DNA from 2 places in the Amorphus orientalis genome. Region 1 is predicted to be linked to the other one. Evidence: predicted binding sites of a transcription regulator. Region 1 holds the regulator's gene; the other holds the start of a gene.
The links. The regulator LexA, encoded in region 1, represses DNA repair genes until DNA is damaged. The targets are predictions, from matches to a motif close to TGTTCNNNNTGTGTTCNG.

Region 1 (9,440 bases):
GCTGCGGCTGGCTGCCCTCTGGATCGCAGGCCTGGCGCTGACCTCCCTGATCGCCGGTCTCGCGACCGGCCCGATCGGCGCCTTCCATTTTCAGCGGATCGCCGTGTTCGGCCTTCTCGGCAACCTTCTGGCCATGCCGCTCGTGACCCTGATCGTGATGCCCATGGGGGTGCTGTCGGTGGCGGTGATGCCGCTCGGTGTCGACCCGGTCCCGCTCGCTGCGATGGGCTGGGGCCTGGACGGGGTCGTGGCCGTCGCCAAACGGGTCGCGTCCCTGGGCGGCGATGCCGGCCATGTGGGCCGCATGCCCGCGGCAGCGGTGCTTCTGATGGCGGCCGGACTGCTCTGGCTCGCGCTCTGGACGGCCCGCTGGCGGGTTCTCGGCCTGCCGCTGGTCCTGGCCGGGCTGGCATTGACGCCTGCAGCCGCCCGTCCGGATATCCTGGTCTCCGACGACGGCCGCACGGTCGCTGCCCGCGGCACCGACGGTCGCCTGACAATCGCGACGGCACGGGGCGGGGATTTCGCGGCCGCGATGTGGCTCAGGGCCGACGGCGATCCGCGTCCTCTGGAAGACGTCACGGTGCGCGCCGGCGTCAGCTGCGACCCGTTCGGCTGCACGCTGCCGATTGCCCGCGGTCCCGGCGACATCGGTGGCCGCCGGATCGCCTTCGTGGAGCAGTCCCAGGCATTTCTATTGGATTGCCGCAGGGCGGAGATCCTGGTGACACGCCACACCCGTCCCGCCGGGTGCGAGGGGCCTCGGCTGGTGATCGACCGTCACATGCTGATGGAGCAGGGTGCTCTCGCGCTCTTTCGCATAAAGGATCCGCCCGGATACCGGATCGAGCGGGCCCGCCCGCCGGTGCCGCGACCGTGGAGCGCACGACCTGTGATCAGGAGATAACGCGGTTCTGGAAGACCGCCGGTGTCCGTTCGGCCCGAAACCGCTCAATAGCTGCGGAACAGGGCGACGAGCTTGCCCTGGATGCGCACCCGATCGGGTCCGAAAATCCGCGTCTCATAGGCCGGATTGGCCGCTTCCAGCGCGATGGACCCGCCCTTGCGCCGCAGCCGCTTCAGCGTGGCTTCCTCATCGTCGACGAGCGCCACAACGATGTCGCCGCTGTCGGCAGTGTCGGACCGTTTGATCAGCACCGTGTCGCCGTCGAGGATGCCTGCCTCGATCATGGAATCGCCACGGACCTCCAGCGCGAAGTGTTCTCCGCCGCCAACGAGGTCGGCCGGGACGGTGATCTGATGGCTTTCGGTCTGGATGGCGGCGATCGGAACGCCGGCAGCAATGCGGCCCATCACGGGGACGGTCAGGCCGGCGATCTCCGCGGGCTCGGGCTCCCGGGCGGGGACCGGCGGCGCCTTGCCGCGCGAGCCCTCGATCACTTCCGGCGCGAAGCCTTTGGTGCGCGGGCCGGCAAGGCCGGCATTGGCCGACTCGGGAAGCCGCAGCACTTCCAGTGCCCGTGCGCGGTTCGGCAGGCGCCGGATGAAGCCACGCTCTTCGAGCGCCGTGATCAGCCGGTGAATGCCGGACTTGGAGCGCAGGTCGAGCGCTTCCTTCATCTCGTCGAACGACGGCGGGACCCCGGTCTCCTTCAGTCGCTCATGGATGAACATCAGGAGTTCGTGTTGCTTGCGGGTCAACATGTCTTCGGCCCCACCCCTCGGTCCGGCGCATCGCAAATGCGTACAAATCAGGAACGAACACTACGCGTTCCATATGTGTTCCGCAAGGGTTAATGGCCGGTTACCCGATGGAAGGTGGAAACGGAGAACAGTGTAAGGCCACGGTGTGGCGGGCAGTGTGTCCGACGGTGTCAGAGCCGGATGATCCGGCAGGTCTCGCCGGCGCGGGCGTCGGGCGCGTGGGCTGGACGGACCAGGAGCGCCTTCGCAACGGCGAGGGTGGAGAGCATCGATGAGTCCTGCACGGAGAACGGCTCCACCAGCGGGGGCCCGGTCGGGCTTTCCGCCACCCGGGCGCGGACATAGTCCTCTCGGTCGCCGTTGGCCGGCATGTCCGAGGCTAGGACCGCGGGCTCGAACCACGGTCCGGGATCGGTGTCGCCCTGAAGGGCTCGCAGAAGCGGCGTCAGGAACAGAAGGGCGCAGACCAGGCTGGAGACCGGGTTACCCGGAAGTCCGAGCACCCTGAGATCGCTCAGCCGGCCGAAGATCAGCGGCTTTCCGGGCCGCATGGCGATCTTCCAGAAGCCGAGCTCCATGCCGACGTCGCCGAACGCCTGTTTGACCAGATCGTGCTCGCCGACCGAGGCGCCGCCGAGGGTGACGATCACGTCCGCGCCGCTCGCCCTTGCCCTGGCGAGGGCATCGGCGGTGGCTTCCCGTGCGTCGGGGACGATCCCGAGATCGAGGGGCTCGCCGCCAGCGGCCGCAATCATCGCGGCCAGCGCCGGGGTGTTCGAGGCGACGATCTGGTCCGGACCGGGGACAGCGCCGGGCGGGACGAGTTCGTCCCCGGTGGCGATCAGCGCGACCCGCGGACGCCGGGCGACCGGAAGCTCGGGATGGTTCATAGCGGCGGCAAGCGCGATGTGGCGGACGCCGAGCCGCGTTCCGGCGGTCAGAAGAGGCTGCCCTTCCTCGAAATCCAGGCCGGCCGCGCGAATGTGCCGGCCGGGCTCGACGGGAACGGCAACCTCCACGGTCTCCTCGTCGATCCGCTCCGCGTTTTCCTGGATCAGGATGGTTTCGGCGCCTTCGGGAACCGGCGCGCCGGTGAAGATCCGGACGGCTTCTCCGGGGGCGAGCGTGCCGGGATAGCGGCGTCCGGCCGCGGAAACGCCTGCGACCCTCAGACGGGCACCGGCCACGCGGGCATCGTCGGCGCGCACGGCATAGCCGTCCATGGCGGAGGCGGGGAAGGGCGGCTGCGACCGGGTGGCGGCGAGGTCCGCGGCGAGAACACGGCCGCCCGCGTCCGCCAGGGACACGGTCTCGATGCCGAGGCGGTCGGCTCCGTCGAGCACCCGCGCCCGCGCGTGTGCGACCGGCAGCAGGCTCATTCGGCGGCTCCGGCCTGCCAGTCGCCGGATCGCCCGCCCGACTTGGCAAGCAGACGGATGTCGCCGACGACCATGCCGCGCTCCACGGCCTTGGCCATGTCGTAGATGGTCAGGCAGGCAACGCTCGCCGCCGTCAGCGCTTCCATCTCCACGCCGGTCTTGCTGTCGACGCCGACCGTCGCCGTGACGGTCAGGCCGGGCAGGTTCCGGTCGGGTTCGATCTCCACCTTCACCGAGGAGACCGGCAGCGGATGGCACAGCGGGATCAGGTCGTGGGTCCGCTTGGCGGCCATGATGCCGGCGATGCGCGCTGTGGCAAACACGTCGCCCTTCTTGATCTGGCCGGCCAGGATCGCCTCGAGCGTCTCCGCGCGCATGGTGACGTTTCCGGTGGCGACGGCCTCGCGCCGGGTGACGTCCTTTTCGGAGACGTCCACCATGCGGGCCGCCCCGGTCTCGTCGAGATGGGTGAGGGAGCCGCCCGACATGACCGGCCTACTGGGCCGCGGCGTCGGTGCGCAGGGCATCCACGGCGATCAGGTCGCGCGTGGCGGTCTCGATATCGTCCTGCCGCATCAGGCTCTCGCCGACCAGGAACGCATCGAAGCCGGCCCGGGAAAGCCGGGAGACGTCGTCGACGGAGTTGATGCCGGATTCGGCGACCAGGAGCCGGTTGCCCGGAATGTGCGGGGCGAGCCGCTCGGAGGTCTCCAGCGAGGTCTCGAAGGTCTTGAGGTTGCGGTTGTTCACGCCGATCAGGACGGCCGGAATCTCGATGGCGCGGGCGAGTTCCTCCGCGTCGTGGACCTCGATGAGGGCGTCCATGCCGAGATTGTGCGCCGTCTCGACGAGCCGGGTCGCCGTGGCGTCGTCGACGGCGGCCATGATGACCAGGATCGCGTCCGCGCCCCAGGCCCGCGCCTCGAACACCTGATAGGGGTCGAACAGGAAGTCCTTGCGCAGGATCGGCAGCTCGACCGCCTCACGCACCGCCTTCAGGATCTCCGGTGAGCCCTGGAAAGAGGGGCCGTCGGTCAGCACCGACAGGCAGGAAGCGCCGCCGGCCATATAGGCGTTCGCGATCTCGGTCGGTTCGAAGTCTTCGCGGATGACACCCTTCGACGGGCTCGCCTTCTTGATCTCGGCGATGAGCCCGGGCCTGCCGGCTTCGATGGCCGCCTCGAGCGCAGCACGGAAGCCGCGGGGCGGGGGCGCGTCGCGCGCTTCGGTCTCGATGTCCGCCTGAGGCACCGCGGCCTTGGCCGCTTCGATCTCTTCGCGCTTGTAGGCTTCGATCTTGCTCAGAATATCGGTCATTCACTACTCGTTCGATGCCGCGATCAGCCGGCCGAGTGCGTCGAGCGCCCGGCCGCTGTCGATGGTCTCGGCCGCCAGCGCAACGCCCGCCTCGAGCGATGCGACACGGTCGGCGACCAGGAATGCCGCTCCCGCGTTCATCAGGACGATGTCGCGATAGGGACCGGCGCGTCCTTCCAGCACCTCGCGCAGCGCTGTGGCGTTTTTATGGGAGTCGCCCCCGATCAGCTCCGAAAGCGGCCAGCGCTGCAAGCCCACGTCCTCCGGCTTGATCGAAAAGGTCGACACCTCGCCGTTCTCGAGCGCGGCGACGTAGGTCTCCGAGGTGACCGTAATCTCGTCCAGCCCGTCGGCCCCGTGCACGATCCAGGCCTTGGCCGAGCCGAGCTTGCCGAGGGCGTGCGCCAGCGGCTCGATCCACTGCCTGTCGAACACGCCGACGAGCTGGCGGGAGACACCGGCCGGATTGGAAAGCGGACCGAGGATGTTGAAGATCGTCCGGGTGCCGAGTTCGACCCGCGTCGGGCCGACGTGCTTCATGGCGGCGTGGTGGGCGGGCGCGAACATGAAGCCGAGACCGGCTTCGCGGATGCAGGTGCCGATCCGCTCCGGCCCGATCTCGATGTCGATGCCGAGCGCGGTGAGCACATCGGCGGCACCCGATTTCGAGGAGAGGGCCCGGTTGCCGTGCTTGGCGACCGGGATGCCGGCGCCCGCGACGACGAACGCGGAGCAGGTGGAGACGTTGTAACTCCCCTTGGCGTCGCCCCCGGTTCCGACGATGTCGATGGCATCGGCCGGCGCGTCGACGCGGACCATCTTCTCGCGCATCGTCTCCACGGCGCCGGTGATCTCGTCGATGCTCTCGCCGCGCACGCGCAGCGCCATCAGCAGTCCGCCCATCTGCGAAGGCGTGGCCTCGCCCGACATCATGATGTCGAATGCCCGGCGGGCCTCCTCGCGGCTCAGCGTGTCGCCCTGGGCGGCCTTGTCGAGAAGGGCCTTCAAGTCGGACATGCGCTGTCTCCCCCTAGCGACAGGGCCGTCTGTCCGACCCGGTCGCCCGATGGTCAGTCGATGGACTTACGAGCCGGCGCCGCTACCCGGAACGCCGACGATCTGGTTCAGCATCTGCTGGTTCACCTGCACAGGCCGTTCCTGCTCGAGCGCCGAGACATAGGCCCCGACCAGCGCATCGCCCAGCGACTGCTCCAGCCGCTGCCGCGCAGGAACGTTGTCGGCGGCTTCCGCGAAGAAGGCCGGGCGGTTTACCGATGCGACCTGAAGCACAGCCTGCTGGCCCTGGGACGCGGTGGTGGTTGCCACGGTGTCCTGCGGACCGGAGAACGCCTCGGACACGGCAGCGGACGGAAGGCCGTTGATGCTGCCCTGCCGGGTGAACGGCTCCGATGTCTGCAGGGTCGCACCCAGCGAATCGGCCACGGCGTCGATGCTCTCGCCGTTGCGGATGCGTTCGGCCGCCTCGTCGGCCGCCTCGGCGATCCGTGTGGCGACCTGATCCTCGGTCCAGGCGGCGAAGACCTGTCCGCGGACCTCGTCGAGCTCCCGGTCGCGGGCCGGCGTCACGTCGCTGACCCGGTACCAGACATAGTCGGTCGAGCTGACCTGGATCGGCGGATTGTCGGCGCCGACCTCCGTGTCGAAGGCGTCGGAGAGGAGCTCCTGCTTGGCCGGAAGCTGGACGGTGCTGCCATCGGGGGCGGCACCGGCGGCACTGACGGCCGGCACGTTGCGCAGCGACAGGCCAAACCGGTCGGCGACCTCGGCGATCGTGGCGCCGCCGGCGAAGGCGTCCTCAACCTCGTCGTAGAGATCGACCACCTCGTCCTGGGCCGCCTGGCGGGCGAGCCGGTCACGGATCGAGCCTGCGACCTCCTCCAGGGGCTGGCGGTCGGCCTGCTGGATCTCGCTCACGCGCACCAGCACGGTTCCGAACCGCCCGTCGACGATCTCGGTGCCGGGTTCCTCCATCGAGAACGCGGCGTCGGCCACGGCCGGATCGACGATGTCGGAGCGGCTGACCACGCCGAGATCGACGTCGTTCATGGTCCGCCCGGCGGCGGTGAGGACCTCCTGGAAGGTCCCGCCCGACGACAGCGTGTCGGCGGCGTCCTCGGCCTCAGCGCGGTCGCCGAACACCACCTGCTGGACGTGGCGGCGCTCCGGCGTGCCGAACTCGCCGGATTCGTACGCCTGGCGAACGTCGTCCTCGCTGACCGAAGCGGGATCGGCAAGGGTGTCGGCATTGACCTGAAGGATGTTCAGCGCGCGGTATTCCGGCGCGGCGAACCGGCCCTTGTTCTCATCGTAGAAGGTGCTCAGCTCCTCTTCGGTCGGGTCGGCAATGGCGGCGATCGAATCGCGCCCCACCAGGAAGAAGCGGATCGTCCGCTCCTCGTTGCTGTACTGGTTGAGGGCGGCAAGATAGGCGGTCGGCACGTCCAGACCGCCGAACAGCCCGTCGACGAGCTGACGGCGATCCATGAGTTCGCGCTGGTCCTCGATGTAGCCGTCCTCGTCCAGACCGTTGGCGGCCAGGATCTGCTGGAAGCGCGACCGGTTGAAGGAGCCGTCGGGCCCCTGGAACGTCTCGTCGCTGCGGATGGCCTGGGCGACCCGCTCGTCGCCGACATCGATCCCGTAGTCCTTGGTCGCATCGGTCAGCAGCGCGTCAGTGGCCAGCTGCGACAGCACCCGCTGAGGCAGGCCGAACTGGATCGCCTCGTCGGCCGGGATCGGACGCCCGGCCTGCTGGCTCAGCCGCTGGACGGCGCGGTTGTAGTCGCGCTGGAAATCGGTCGCGGTGATCTCGGTGTTGCCGACACGGGCGAGCTGATTGGCCCCGAATCCCCGGAAGATGTCGGCGATGCCCCAGATCGCGAAGCTGAGGACGAGAAGCGCGATGAGGAGTTTGGCGAGCCAGGTGCTGGCGCCGCGCCGCAGTTGGGTGAGCATGAAAAAGGATCAACCGTTGTTATGGGTTCGCCGGTGAACTCGAGGCTGTCAGGGCGGCGGATCATAGAAAGGCCGGTGCCTGCGAGCAAGCGTATGGACTTGTCGGCCGAACACGGTGTTTTGTTGGACCACGATGGGGCGGTAAACCCGGCCCCGCACATGTGCGCTTCGGAAACAGAAATGGGAGGACGGGCGTGACGTCCAAGTTGATCGCCGGCAATTGGAAAATGAATGGTCTGGCGCAGTCGATCGCCGAGCTTGAGGGGGTGATCGCCGGACGCTCGGACATCGCCGGCGACACCGAACTCCTGTTGTGCCCGCCGGCGACGCTCGTCGCCGCCTTCGCGATGCGGGCCCAGGGGACCGGCGTGCGGATCGGCGGCCAGGACTGCCATACGGAGGCGAGCGGCGCTCACACCGGCGACATCTCGGCGGAAATGCTGGCTGACGCCGGGGCGAGCCACGTGATCGTCGGTCACTCGGAGCGGCGCGCCGACCACGGCGAAAGCGACGAAACGGTGCGGGCGAAGGTCGAGGCGGCCTGGCGGGCCGGCCTCGTGGCCATCGCCTGCGTCGGCGAGACGGAGGCAGAGCGCGACGCCGGCCAGGCTCTCGATGTGGTGCGCCGGCAGCTGGCGGGATCGCTGCCTGACGGGGCGACCGCAGACACGCTCGTCGTCGCCTATGAGCCGGTCTGGGCGATCGGAACCGGGAGGACGCCGACGGACGACGACGTGGCGGCGGTCCATGCGGCGATCCGGTCGACGCTCGAAGAGCGTTTCGGCGAGGCCGGAAAATCGATCAAGATCCTCTATGGCGGCTCGGTGAAGCCGGCCAATGCCGCAGCACTTCTCGCCATCGACCACGTGGACGGTGCGCTCGTCGGCGGGGCGAGCCTGAAGGCGTCCGACTTCCTCGCGATCGCAGAAGGGGCGTCCGCGTCATGATGGTTCCCCTGGTCTTCATTCCCGGACTGGCCTGCACGGAGCTGCTCTTCGAGCCTGTGGTCGGGGAGATCGGAGACCGGGTCACCATGCAGATCGTCGACCATCGCGGTCCGGACACGATGGAGGCGATCGTCGACCAGATCCTGGCGAACGCACCCTCCTATTTCGCCCTCGCCGGGCTTTCGATGGGGGGCTATCTGGCGATGGAACTCGCTCTGAGGGCGCCGGACCGGATCGAGCGGCTGGCGCTGCTCAACACCAAGATCCGGCCGGACACACCCGACGAGAGGGCGAATCGCGAAGCGCTGATCGAACTGGCCGAAGCGGAGGGTATGGAGGCGGTCGCCGACCGGCTGATGCCGCGTCTGCTCCACCCCGACCGGCTCGCCGATCCGGATCTCGTCGATCGGGTCCGCCGCATGGCGGTGGACACGGGCGCGGACGTCTTCGTGGCGCAGGAACGCGCGCTGCTGACCCGCGAGGATATCAGCGGACGGGCTGGAGAAATCCGCATGCCGACGATGGTGCTTGTCGGGGATGCAGACCAGCTCACGCCGCCGGAGATGGGTCAGGAAATCGACGCGGCGCTTCCCAACAGCAACCTCGTGACGATCGAGGCGTGCGGACATTTGTCGTCGCTGGAACGTCCGACCGAGGTCGCCCAGGCGCTGGCTACCTGGCTGGGTTTGGCGCGGATCTAGCCTGATGGCCTGGCAGAAGCTTTCGATCAACGAGGCCGAGGCGCACCCGCTCTACGGGGTGAAGGGGCCGTTGCGGGTCTTTCTGATCCTGTTCGTGCTTGGCGGGCTGTTCGGCCTGCTGCAGCTCTTTCTGCCGGACCCGCGCGGCTTCGCCCAGCTGTTCGGTCCCTTCGACCGGCAGGTCCACTACGTGGATTCGTTCGTCGGGCTGGTGCTCGCCGTCGTTGCGGTCCTGGGCCTGAATCGCTCGCCACTGTTCGGATCGCTGATCGTTCCAGCCCTGCTCCTGCGCTATTTCGCGACCATCCTCATCGCGTCGGTGTTTCACTTCGAAGCGCCGGAAGCGCCATCGATGACGGCCGACCTGATGACGCAATCGATCCTGGTCGCGATCGGAGTCGGCGGGATCGTCTGCGCCCTGCTGTGCTGGTATTTCCTGCGCTCCAGGCGCGTGA
Region 2 (9,440 bases), on a different contig from region 1:
GGGCGATTGCGCGAGGCTGATCGACCGGGCCGTGTCCACCGCGGAGTCCGGCACCGGCGCCCCGACCACGGACTCGAAACCGCCGGATATCGGTTGTTTCCGGGCACATGCCGGGTGTCCGGTTAAAGAGGTTTCCGCCAGTCCTGGCAAATCCAGATTTGGGCGGAACGCCTCCGCGCGCTCGCCACAATCTGCCGCATCGTGTCAAGGAAGAACCGAATCACGTGATTCGGCCAGAGCGGGAATTCGCCATCGTGGACGAGATCGGACAGGCACCGGCCCGGTATTCGGGCATCGAACGGACGGCGGAAACGGTCGTGGCGGCGGCGTCCGTCGTTGCGGCCGCGGTCGTGGCGGGCGTGGCGCTGGTCGCGCTGGACGTTGCTCCGGCGACGGCGGCTTCGCTTGCCGGGCTGGGCGCGGTCGCCGGGACCGGCGGTCTCCTGTTCTGGCGCACCAGCGGCGGACGGGCGCGCCGCCGGGCCAACGCGGGCGGCGAGGTAATCGACGCGCTGCCCTATCCGGTTCTGGTGTCGTCGCGCGGCGGGCTGCCGCGCCGGGCCAACGCGGCCTATCACGCCATGAACCGCCGGTTCGGCTTCTCCCGCCTGGCGACGCCGCTCCGCTGGGCCGCGTCCGATCCCGATGCCGCCGCCGCGCTCTACAGGGCCGTGCGGCAGGCAGGCGAGGGCGAGCCGGGGCGGGCGCGCCTCACCCTCGGCCGGGCGGGGGAGGCGGAAAGCCTCGACATCCAGGTGATGCCGGCCGGACGGGCCTCCGACGGTCTGGTCTTTTCCATCCTGCCGGCGCCATCGACCGCCGCACCGGCCGAGCCGGCGTCGCTGGCGGCGATCTTCGACCGGATGCCGGTGGCGCTTGCGCTGGTCTCAAAGGACGGCGCGATCGCCGAGGCCACGCCCCGGTTCTGGCGGCTTCTGTTCGGCGGCGGGCAGGGCCGTGCCGAGGCCGACGCCGATCTGTGGCAGGCCGTGGCCGAGCCCGACCGCACCGCGCTGATCGGTGCCGTCACCCGGGGGACCGACGGCGAGGACCTCTCCGCGCCCATCGACGTGACGCTGGAGGGCGAGCCGCCCCGGGCGGTACGCCTCTATGTGGCGCCGTTCTCCGAGGACGGCACGGAGGCCGGCGGGGCCGGGCTCGCCATCGTCTACGCAGTCGACACCACCGAGCAGCGCGCGCTGGAGATGCAGTTCGCCCAGAGCCAGAAGATGCAGGCCGTCGGCCAGCTCGCCGGCGGCGTGGCGCACGACTTCAACAACATCCTGACGGCGATCATCGGCTTTTCCGACCTGCTTCTGATGAACCACCGGCCGACCGATCCGTCGTTCCAGGACATCATGAACATCAAGCAGAACGCCAACCGGGCGGCGGGGCTGGTCAAGCAGCTTCTGGCCTATTCCCGGCGGCAGACCCTGCGCCCGAGCCGGCTGCACCTGACCGACGTGCTGGCCGACCTGACCGTGATGCTGGACCGGCTGCTGGGCGAGAAGGTGACGCTGAAGGTGGTCCACGGCCGCGATCTGTGGCCGGTGCTGGCGGACGTGAGCCAGCTCGAGCAGGTGATCATCAATCTGTCGGTCAACGCCCGCGACGCAATGCCCGACGGCGGCGAGCTGATCATCCGCACCACCAACCTGTCGGCCGACGCCGTCGCGAAGATGGTCGACGACGGGATCGCCCCCGGCGACTTCGTGATGGTGGAGGTGGTCGACACCGGCACCGGCATGCCGCAGCACGTGATTGACAAGATCTTCGAGCCGTTCTTCTCCACCAAGGAGGTGGGGCGCGGCACCGGGCTGGGCCTGTCCACGGTCTACGGCATCGTCAAGCAGACCGGCGGCACGATCCTGGTCGACAGCCGGCCGGGCGAGGGCACGACCTTCCGCGTGTTGTTGCCGCGGGCGACGGCTGCCGCGGAAGCCGATCCGCTCGCCGGCGTGGAGAGCGGGCCGGCTTCGGCGGCGGAGACCACGCCGCTGGTGGCCGCCGATGCGGGGATCGATCCGGTGGGCGCCGTTGCGGAGCCGGCCGCGGCGCCCGAACCCGCCGCGGAAGACCTGACCGGCAGCGCCACCATCCTCCTGGTGGAGGACGAGGACACCATCCGCGCCTTCGCCGAGCGGGCGCTGTCGACGCGCGGCTACGTCGTGCATCAGGCGCCGACGGGCGAAGAGGCGCTGGCGCTGGCCCGGGAACTCGACGGGGAGATCGACCTCCTTGTGTCCGACGTGGTGATGCCGGAGATGGACGGCCCGACGCTGGCGGTGGAACTGCGCAAGCTCGCCCCCGACGTGCCGATCATCCTGATGTCCGGCTATGCCGAGGACGTCTTCTCGCGCACGCTGCCGGAGGATCTCGACTTCGCCTTCCTGCCCAAGCCGTTTGCGCTGAAGGCGCTGGCGACGGCGGTGAAGGACGCGCTGGAGGGCCGGTCGGCGGGCTGAGCCCCGCGCAGGGCTAGCCGCGGGCGGCGAGCGCGGCCTCGCGCACCCGCGCCTTTTCCTCCTCCAGATCCAGGGCCCGGTCGCTGCGGGCAAGCGCCAGCCGGGACTGCTCGCGCGCCACGGCGGCGAAGGCGGCGGGGTCGATCTCGGCGAGGCTGGCGAACGCCTTCTGAAGCTGGATCTGCACCTCGATGTGGCCGGCGCCGTCGCGGGCGATCGGCGAAAACACGTGGTCGAACAGCTCCTCCATCTCCAGCGCCGGCAGCCAGAGCCGGGGGTAGAGGATCTCCGCATCGGCCTGTGACGCCGCCTCCTGCTGCCAGCCGGCGAGGACGCGCACGGCCCGGCCGATGATGTCGATGGCGGTACCGGGGTCGTTGATGCCGGGCGACAGCGCCCGCGACGCGATCTCCGCCAGCACCGACAGTCCGAAGCGCGGGTCGCTGTCGTAGGTCCGCACGTCGCTGACGTCGAACGGGACGCGGAGGTCGGCCGCCGCCTCTTCAACGTCGCCGATCACGAAGGCGAGCGGGGCCTTCGGGTGGACGAAGCTTCCGGGCAGGGCCACCACATAGACGTCGAGCCCGTGGGTCTCGGCCACGTCCGACAGGCCCTTGGTGTCGACGTGGCGGACATAGCCGATGCGCCTGGCATGGACCGGGACGGCTGCGGCGGGGATGGCGTCCCGGCCGGTGAGCATGCGACCGCCCAGGCTCGGATAGTCCGCGAAGGTCCGGAACGCTGCGGCGGTGACGTTTTCGACCCGCTCGGTCGGTTCCTCGATCCGTCCGAGCCGCGACAGGTGATCGATCCAGCGCAGCATCGTGATGACGATGAGGAAGATCACCAGAAGCGTGACGGCGAACAGGATAACGCGGCCGCGATCGCCGTAGACGTCCGTGGACAGCGCGATGATGCCGACCAGGCTGAACAGGAAGGTGCCGATGAACGTGCCGAGGGCGTTCTGGGCGGTGGCATCCTCGAACAGCAGGCGGGTCGCCCGTGGCGTCACGTTGTTGGTGACCATCGAATAGTGGCTGACCATGACGCTCAGCGAGAACGTGGTCACCGCGAGCATGCTGGAGGCCAGGATGTTGAGAATGTCGTCGACGGCGTCGGCGCCGATCGTGGTCGGCATTTCGGGCGGGACGAACGGTGCGATGACGGTGGCAGCCAGCGCCGATACCACGGCCAGGACCGCGAACAGGGTGGCGCGCACCCAGAGCTTGCGGGTGAACTGGCGGAAGATCCATTGCCATTTCGAAAGCATCGAGCGTTCGTCCTTCCCCCTCGCGGGATCCCCGGAAGCGGGGCCGCGTCACCCTGCCGGGCGAACGCTCCACAGGCAAGTTGGGCGCCTACCGCCTGGGTCCAATGCGCGGCGGACGCCGGCGGTTCCGTTCGTTCCGGCCCGCGGGCGCCCAAACGCCGGGCTTTCGGAGCGCGCCGAAGGCGGAAAAATCGACGGCCCGAACGAGAACATATTGCGAACAGGAACAAAACAGGTACAATCGCGCCGTTGAAAAGCTTCCGGGCGTCGTGAGACATAGGAGACGACGAATGGCACAGGCGAATCTGAGACTGGTCGAGGGTTCCTCAATGGACAAAAGCAAGGCGCTGACGGCCGCGATCTCTCAGATCGAGCGGTCGTTCGGCAAAGGGTCGATCATGAAGCTCGGTCAGGGCTCGGCCGTCGAGGTCGAGGCGGTGCCGACGGGCTCGCTCGGGCTCGACATCGCGCTCGGGATCGGCGGGCTGCCGAAGGGCCGGATCGTGGAGATCTACGGACCCGAATCGTCGGGCAAGACGACGCTGGCGCTGCACACGGTGGCGGAATCCCAGAAGAAGGGCGGCATCTGCGCCTTCGTGGACGCCGAGCACGCGCTGGATCCGATCTATGCCCGCAAGCTGGGCGTCAACATCGAGGATCTGCTGATCTCCCAGCCCGATGCCGGCGAGCAGGCGCTGGAGATCGCCGACACGCTGGTGCGCTCCGGCGCCATCGACGTGCTGGTGATCGATTCGGTGGCGGCGCTGACGCCGCGGGCCGAGCTCGAGGGCGAGATGGGCGACCAGCTTCCCGGCCTGCAGGCGCGGCTGATGAGCCAGGCGCTGCGCAAGCTGACCGGCTCGATCTCCCGCTCCCACTGCATGGTCATCTTCATCAACCAGATCCGCATGAAGATCGGGGTGATGTTCGGCTCGCCGGAGACGACCACCGGCGGCAACGCGCTGAAGTTCTATTCCTCCGTCCGCCTCGACATCCGCCGCATCGGCGCGATCAAGGACCGGGACGAGGTGACCGGCAACCAGACCCGCGTGAAGGTGGTGAAGAACAAGCTGGCGCCGCCGTTCCGCGAGGTCGAGTTCGACATCATGTACGGCGAGGGCATCTCCAAGGTCGGCGAGCTGCTCGATCTCGGCGTGAAGGCCGGCATCGTGGAGAAGTCAGGCGCCTGGTTCTCCTATGACAGCCAGCGGCTCGGCCAGGGACGCGAGAACTCCAAGCAGTTCCTGCGTGACAATCCGGACGTGGCGGCGACCATCGAGTCCGCGATCCGGCAGAACGCCGGGCTCATCGCGGAGAAGATCGTCGGCGTGGCGGAACCGGACGCGGACGGCGACGAACCCGACACGGCCGCGGAGGGCTGACCAGCAACGCCAGCGAAAGTGGGCACCGGTTTCGCGTTCGGCGTTGCGGTAAACAAAAGCCAACGCCAGGAAAAGTGCACAGCGGTTTTCCGCCCGGGCGTTGCGGTAAAAAAAAGCCAACGCCAGCGAAAGTGGGAACCGGTTTCGCGGTCGGCGTTGCGGTAATGAAAGCCAACGCCAGGAAAAGTGCGGAGCGGTTTTCCGCCCGGGCGGCCGGTTTTTTCGCTCACACGAGGTCGCTGCGCTCATCGCTGTGCGGGCGCGGCCTGACCGGCCGGCGCGCGGTCGCGCGCTGGCTGCGCGGGCGCGGCCTGGTCTTTCGTGCCGGTCGCTCCGCTCCCCGCCAGCTGATCCTTCTCCCGGTCGCTCCGCTCCCCGCCAGTTGATCCTTGTCCCGGTCGCTCCGCTCCGCGCCTCTTGACCGGCCGGCGCGCAGGCGCCCGATGGTGGGTGCTGTCCGGCTGGTCCGGAGGTTGGATCGGTTGGCACCACCTCTCACCCGCTCATGCCGGCGAAGGCCGGCATCCAGGGCGACACGACGGGCGCCTGAGACCCCGCCTTGGAATCCGGCTTGTGCCGGAATGGACGGGGGGATGAGGCAATGCCTCAGCCCAGCCCCAGCCTCCGCTTGTGTGGTTGATTTGTGGTCTGCCTGAGCGCCGGAAGGCGTGGCGACGCCTCCCGACGCGGTCAGGCGCGAGCCCAGGTCGGCGGTCGGTGAAGGCTGCGGCATGCGGCCCCGGAGCCCGGATGCGCCGCCATCGGGACAGGGAGAGCCTCGAGCACCGCTCACCCTCTGCGACCGGCCAACGGGACCGGCGCCGCGCAGCCCGGGGTGTGCGGCCGGATCCCGCTCCGCCCGCATCGGTCCGGTGGACAGGACCGGTGCCGAGGCTATAAATCGCGGAACACCCATGCCCGGTGCGATCTCCCGGCCCGAACAGGTAGTCTTGATGAGTGGCGTCAACGAAATCCGGTCTGCGTTTCTGGATTATTTCAAGCGCGAGGGGCACGAGATCGTGCCGTCGAGTTCGCTCGTCCCGCGCAACGATCCGACGCTGATGTTCACCAATGCCGGGATGGTGCAGTTCAAGAACGTCTTTACCGGGCTGGAGCATCGCGATCCGCCGCGTGCGGTGACGTCCCAGAAGTGCGTGCGCGCCGGCGGCAAGCACAACGATCTCGACAATGTCGGCTACACGGCCCGGCACCACACCTTCTTCGAGATGCTCGGCAACTTCTCCTTCGGCGACTATTTCAAGGACCGGGCGATCGAGCTGGCCTGGAACCTGGTGACGAAGGAGTTCGGCCTGCCGGCGGACCGGCTGCTGGCGACCGTCTATTCCGAGGACGACGAGGCGTTCGATCTCTGGAAGAAGATCGCCGGGTTGCCGGAAGACCGGATCATCCGGATCCCGACCTCCGACAATTTCTGGCAGATGGGCGACACGGGGCCGTGCGGGCCCTGCTCGGAAATCTTCTTCGACCACGGCGAGGGCATCCCCGGCGGTCCGCCCGGCTCGCCCGACGAGGACGGCGACCGGTTCATCGAGATCTGGAACCTGGTCTTCATGCAGTTCGACCAGCAGCCCGGCGGCGAGCGTCTGGCGCTGCCGAAGCCGTCGATCGACACCGGCATGGGGCTGGAGCGGATCGCGGCCGTGCTCCAGGGCGTCCACGACAACTATGAGATCGACCTGTTCGGCGCGCTGATCGCGGCGTCGGAAGAGGTGACCGGCGTCGCCGCCGAAGGCGCGAGCCACGTGAGCCATAAGGTGATCGCCGACCATCTGCGCGCCTCCAGCTTCCTGCTCGCCGACGGCGTGATGCCCTCCAACGAGGGCCGCGGCTACGTCCTGCGGCGGATCATGCGCCGCGCGATGCGCCACGCCCATCTGCTCGGTGCCCGCGAGCCGGTTCTGTGCCGGCTGGTGCCGGCGCTCGTGCGGGAAATGGGCCGCGCCTATCCGGAACTCGGCCGGGCGGAGGACCTGATCACCGAAACACTGGAGCTGGAGGAGGACCGCTTCCGCCGGACCCTGGACCGGGGCAATAGTCTACTCGAAGAAGAAGAGCGTGCTGTAACTGAAAATACACGGAGTCGTATTGAAAATCTCCAACCCGACGAGGTGGATTATTATGCTTCGCGGGCCTTTGAAGTTAATAAAGATAATAAAAATATTGTTTTTTTAAGTACAATTCCTGAAAAAAAAGAGGCTCTTTTGAAGCTGCCTGAGAAGCAGGCAAATACAGTAATGGAAGCAGCTTTGAGTGGCGAGATTGCCTTCAAGCTCTATGACACGTATGGATTTCCGCTTGACTTGACCCAGGATGCGCTGCGGGCACGTGGCATAACTGTAGAAATTCAGAACTTCGAGCAGGCCATGGAGCGCCAGCGCGCGGAGGCCCGCAAGGGCTGGAAGGGCTCGGGCGAGGCGGCCGTCGAGACCGTGTGGTTCGCGGTCAAGGACCGGGTCGGCGCGACCGACTTCCTCGGCTACGAGACCGACACGGCCGAAGGCGTGGTGACGGCGCTGGTCGCCGACGGCAAGGAGATCGACCGGCTCGAGGCAGGCCAGGAGGGTGTCGTCATCCTCAACCAGACCCCGTTCTACGGCGAGGCCGGCGGCCAGGTCGGCGACACCGGCGAGATGTCGGCGCCGGGCGTGCGCTTCGTCGTCACCGACACCCAGAAGAAGGCCGACGGGCTGTCGCTCCACTTCGGACGGGTGGAAGAGGGCGTGCTGACGCCCGACACGGCGCTCAACCTGAAGATCGACGCGGAGCGCCGCAGCCAGATCCGGGCCAACCATTCCGCGACCCATCTGGTCCACGAGGCGCTGCGCCAGGTGCTCGGCACCCATGTTGCCCAGAAGGGCTCGCTGGTCGCCCCCGACCGGCTGCGCTTCGACTTCTCCCACAACAAGCCGATGTCGGCCGAGGAGATCGAGGCCGTAGAGGAGGTGGCCAACCGGATCGTTCTGCAGAACGATCCCGTGACCACCCGGCTGATGGCGCTGGAAGACGCGATCGAGGCGGGGGCGATGGCGCTCTTCGGCGAGAAGTACGCCGACGAGGTCCGGGTCGTGGCCATGGGCCACGAGCGCGACGGGAACGGCCGCGAGCGGGTCTATTCGATGGAGCTGTGCGGCGGCACCCATGTCCGCCGGACCGGCGATATCGGGCTGGTGAGCGTGGTCTCCGAGAGCGCGGTTTCCGCTGGCGTGCGCCGGATCGAGGCGTTCACCGCCGGCCAGGCGCGCCGCTATCTGCAGGGACAGGACAAGCGCGTGCGCGAGGTCGCGAACGTGCTCAAGGTGGCCGTCGGCGATGTCGTCGACCGCTCGGCAACGCTGGTCGAGGAACGCCGACGTCTGGAGCGCGAGCTCGCCGACACCCGCAAGAAGCTGGCGCTCGCCGGCCCGGCCGGCAGTGGCGGCGGCGAGGCGGACGTCAAGAAGGTGGGCGACGTGAGCTTCATGGGCCGCACCGTCGAGGGGATCGGCGGCAAGGACCTGAAGGGTCTCGTCGACGATGCCAAGAAGAAGCTCGGCTCCGGCGTGGTCGCGATCATCGGCAAGGCGGACGACGGCAAGGCCGGGATCGTCGTGGGCGTGACCGCCGACCTGACCGACCGCTATGATGCGGTGAGCCTGGTGCGCGCCGGTTCCGAGGCGCTCGGCGGCAAGGGCGGCGGCGGCCGGCCGGATCTCGCCCAGGCCGGCGGTCCCAATGCCGGCGATGCCGACAAGGCGCTGGCGGCGGTCGAGGCCGCGCTTGCCGGCGGAGCCTGACCGAAACGCGTCTCCGGCGCCGCCCGGACCATCGGGACGCGCTGCCTGGCAGGAGTCCGGACTGTGGGTCAGACGGGAGGCCGGACGCGGGGGGCGCGTGGAATGAGCAGCGACCAGGGTGGCCAGACGCGGAGCGCCGCGGCCCGTGCGCGCCGGCCGCAGCCGCGAACCGACTGGGAGCGCCGGCGCAGGCGGGCCTATTTCCTGCTGGAAAGCGACGGGTCGCCGGACCCGGGCGCCATCGCGGTGCGCTACGGGCTGATCGCGGTCGTGGTCGTGAACGTGCTGGTCGCGCTGGCGGCGACCGATGACCGCCTGCGGGATGGATTCGGGCCGGTCCTGTTGTGGGTCGAGCTCGTCACGCTTGTGATCTTCGCCGTCGAATACGCCGCCCGGGTGTGGTCCTGCGTCGAGCACCCGCGCTACCGCGGCATGCGGAAATGGAAGGCTCGGCTGCGCTACGCGGTGACGCCGGCCGCCCTGGTCGATGCCTTCGTCATCCTGCCGCTGGCCGCCGCCCCGTTCGTCG

Region 2: a site for LexA is predicted at 3,941-3,958, ahead of recA (recombinase RecA). Genes of this name have one in related genera too.

The regions. Positions count from the first base shown of each region.
Region 1 is NZ_JAUSUL010000002.1:481,366-490,805, forward strand. Features, by position in the region: gene J2S73_RS10045 (ComEC/Rec2 family competence protein) at 1-907, shown strand, start outside; gene lexA (transcriptional repressor LexA) at 952-1,665, opposite strand; gene J2S73_RS10055 (molybdopterin molybdotransferase MoeA) at 1,836-3,044, opposite strand; gene moaC (cyclic pyranopterin monophosphate synthase MoaC) at 3,041-3,532, opposite strand; gene trpC (indole-3-glycerol phosphate synthase TrpC) at 3,540-4,361, opposite strand; gene trpD (anthranilate phosphoribosyltransferase) at 4,365-5,378, opposite strand; gene J2S73_RS10075 (peptidylprolyl isomerase) at 5,445-7,337, opposite strand; gene tpiA (triose-phosphate isomerase) at 7,532-8,284, shown strand; gene J2S73_RS10085 (alpha/beta fold hydrolase) at 8,281-8,985, shown strand; gene J2S73_RS10090 (hypothetical protein) at 8,990-9,440, shown strand, end outside.
Region 2 is NZ_JAUSUL010000005.1:253,756-263,195, reverse strand. Features, by position in the region: gene J2S73_RS19925 (ATP-binding protein) at 225-2,465, shown strand; gene J2S73_RS19920 (DUF2254 domain-containing protein) at 2,479-3,735, opposite strand; gene recA (recombinase RecA) at 4,026-5,117, shown strand; gene alaS (alanine--tRNA ligase) at 6,071-8,911, shown strand; gene J2S73_RS19905 (cyclic nucleotide-gated ion channel) at 9,014-9,440, shown strand, end outside.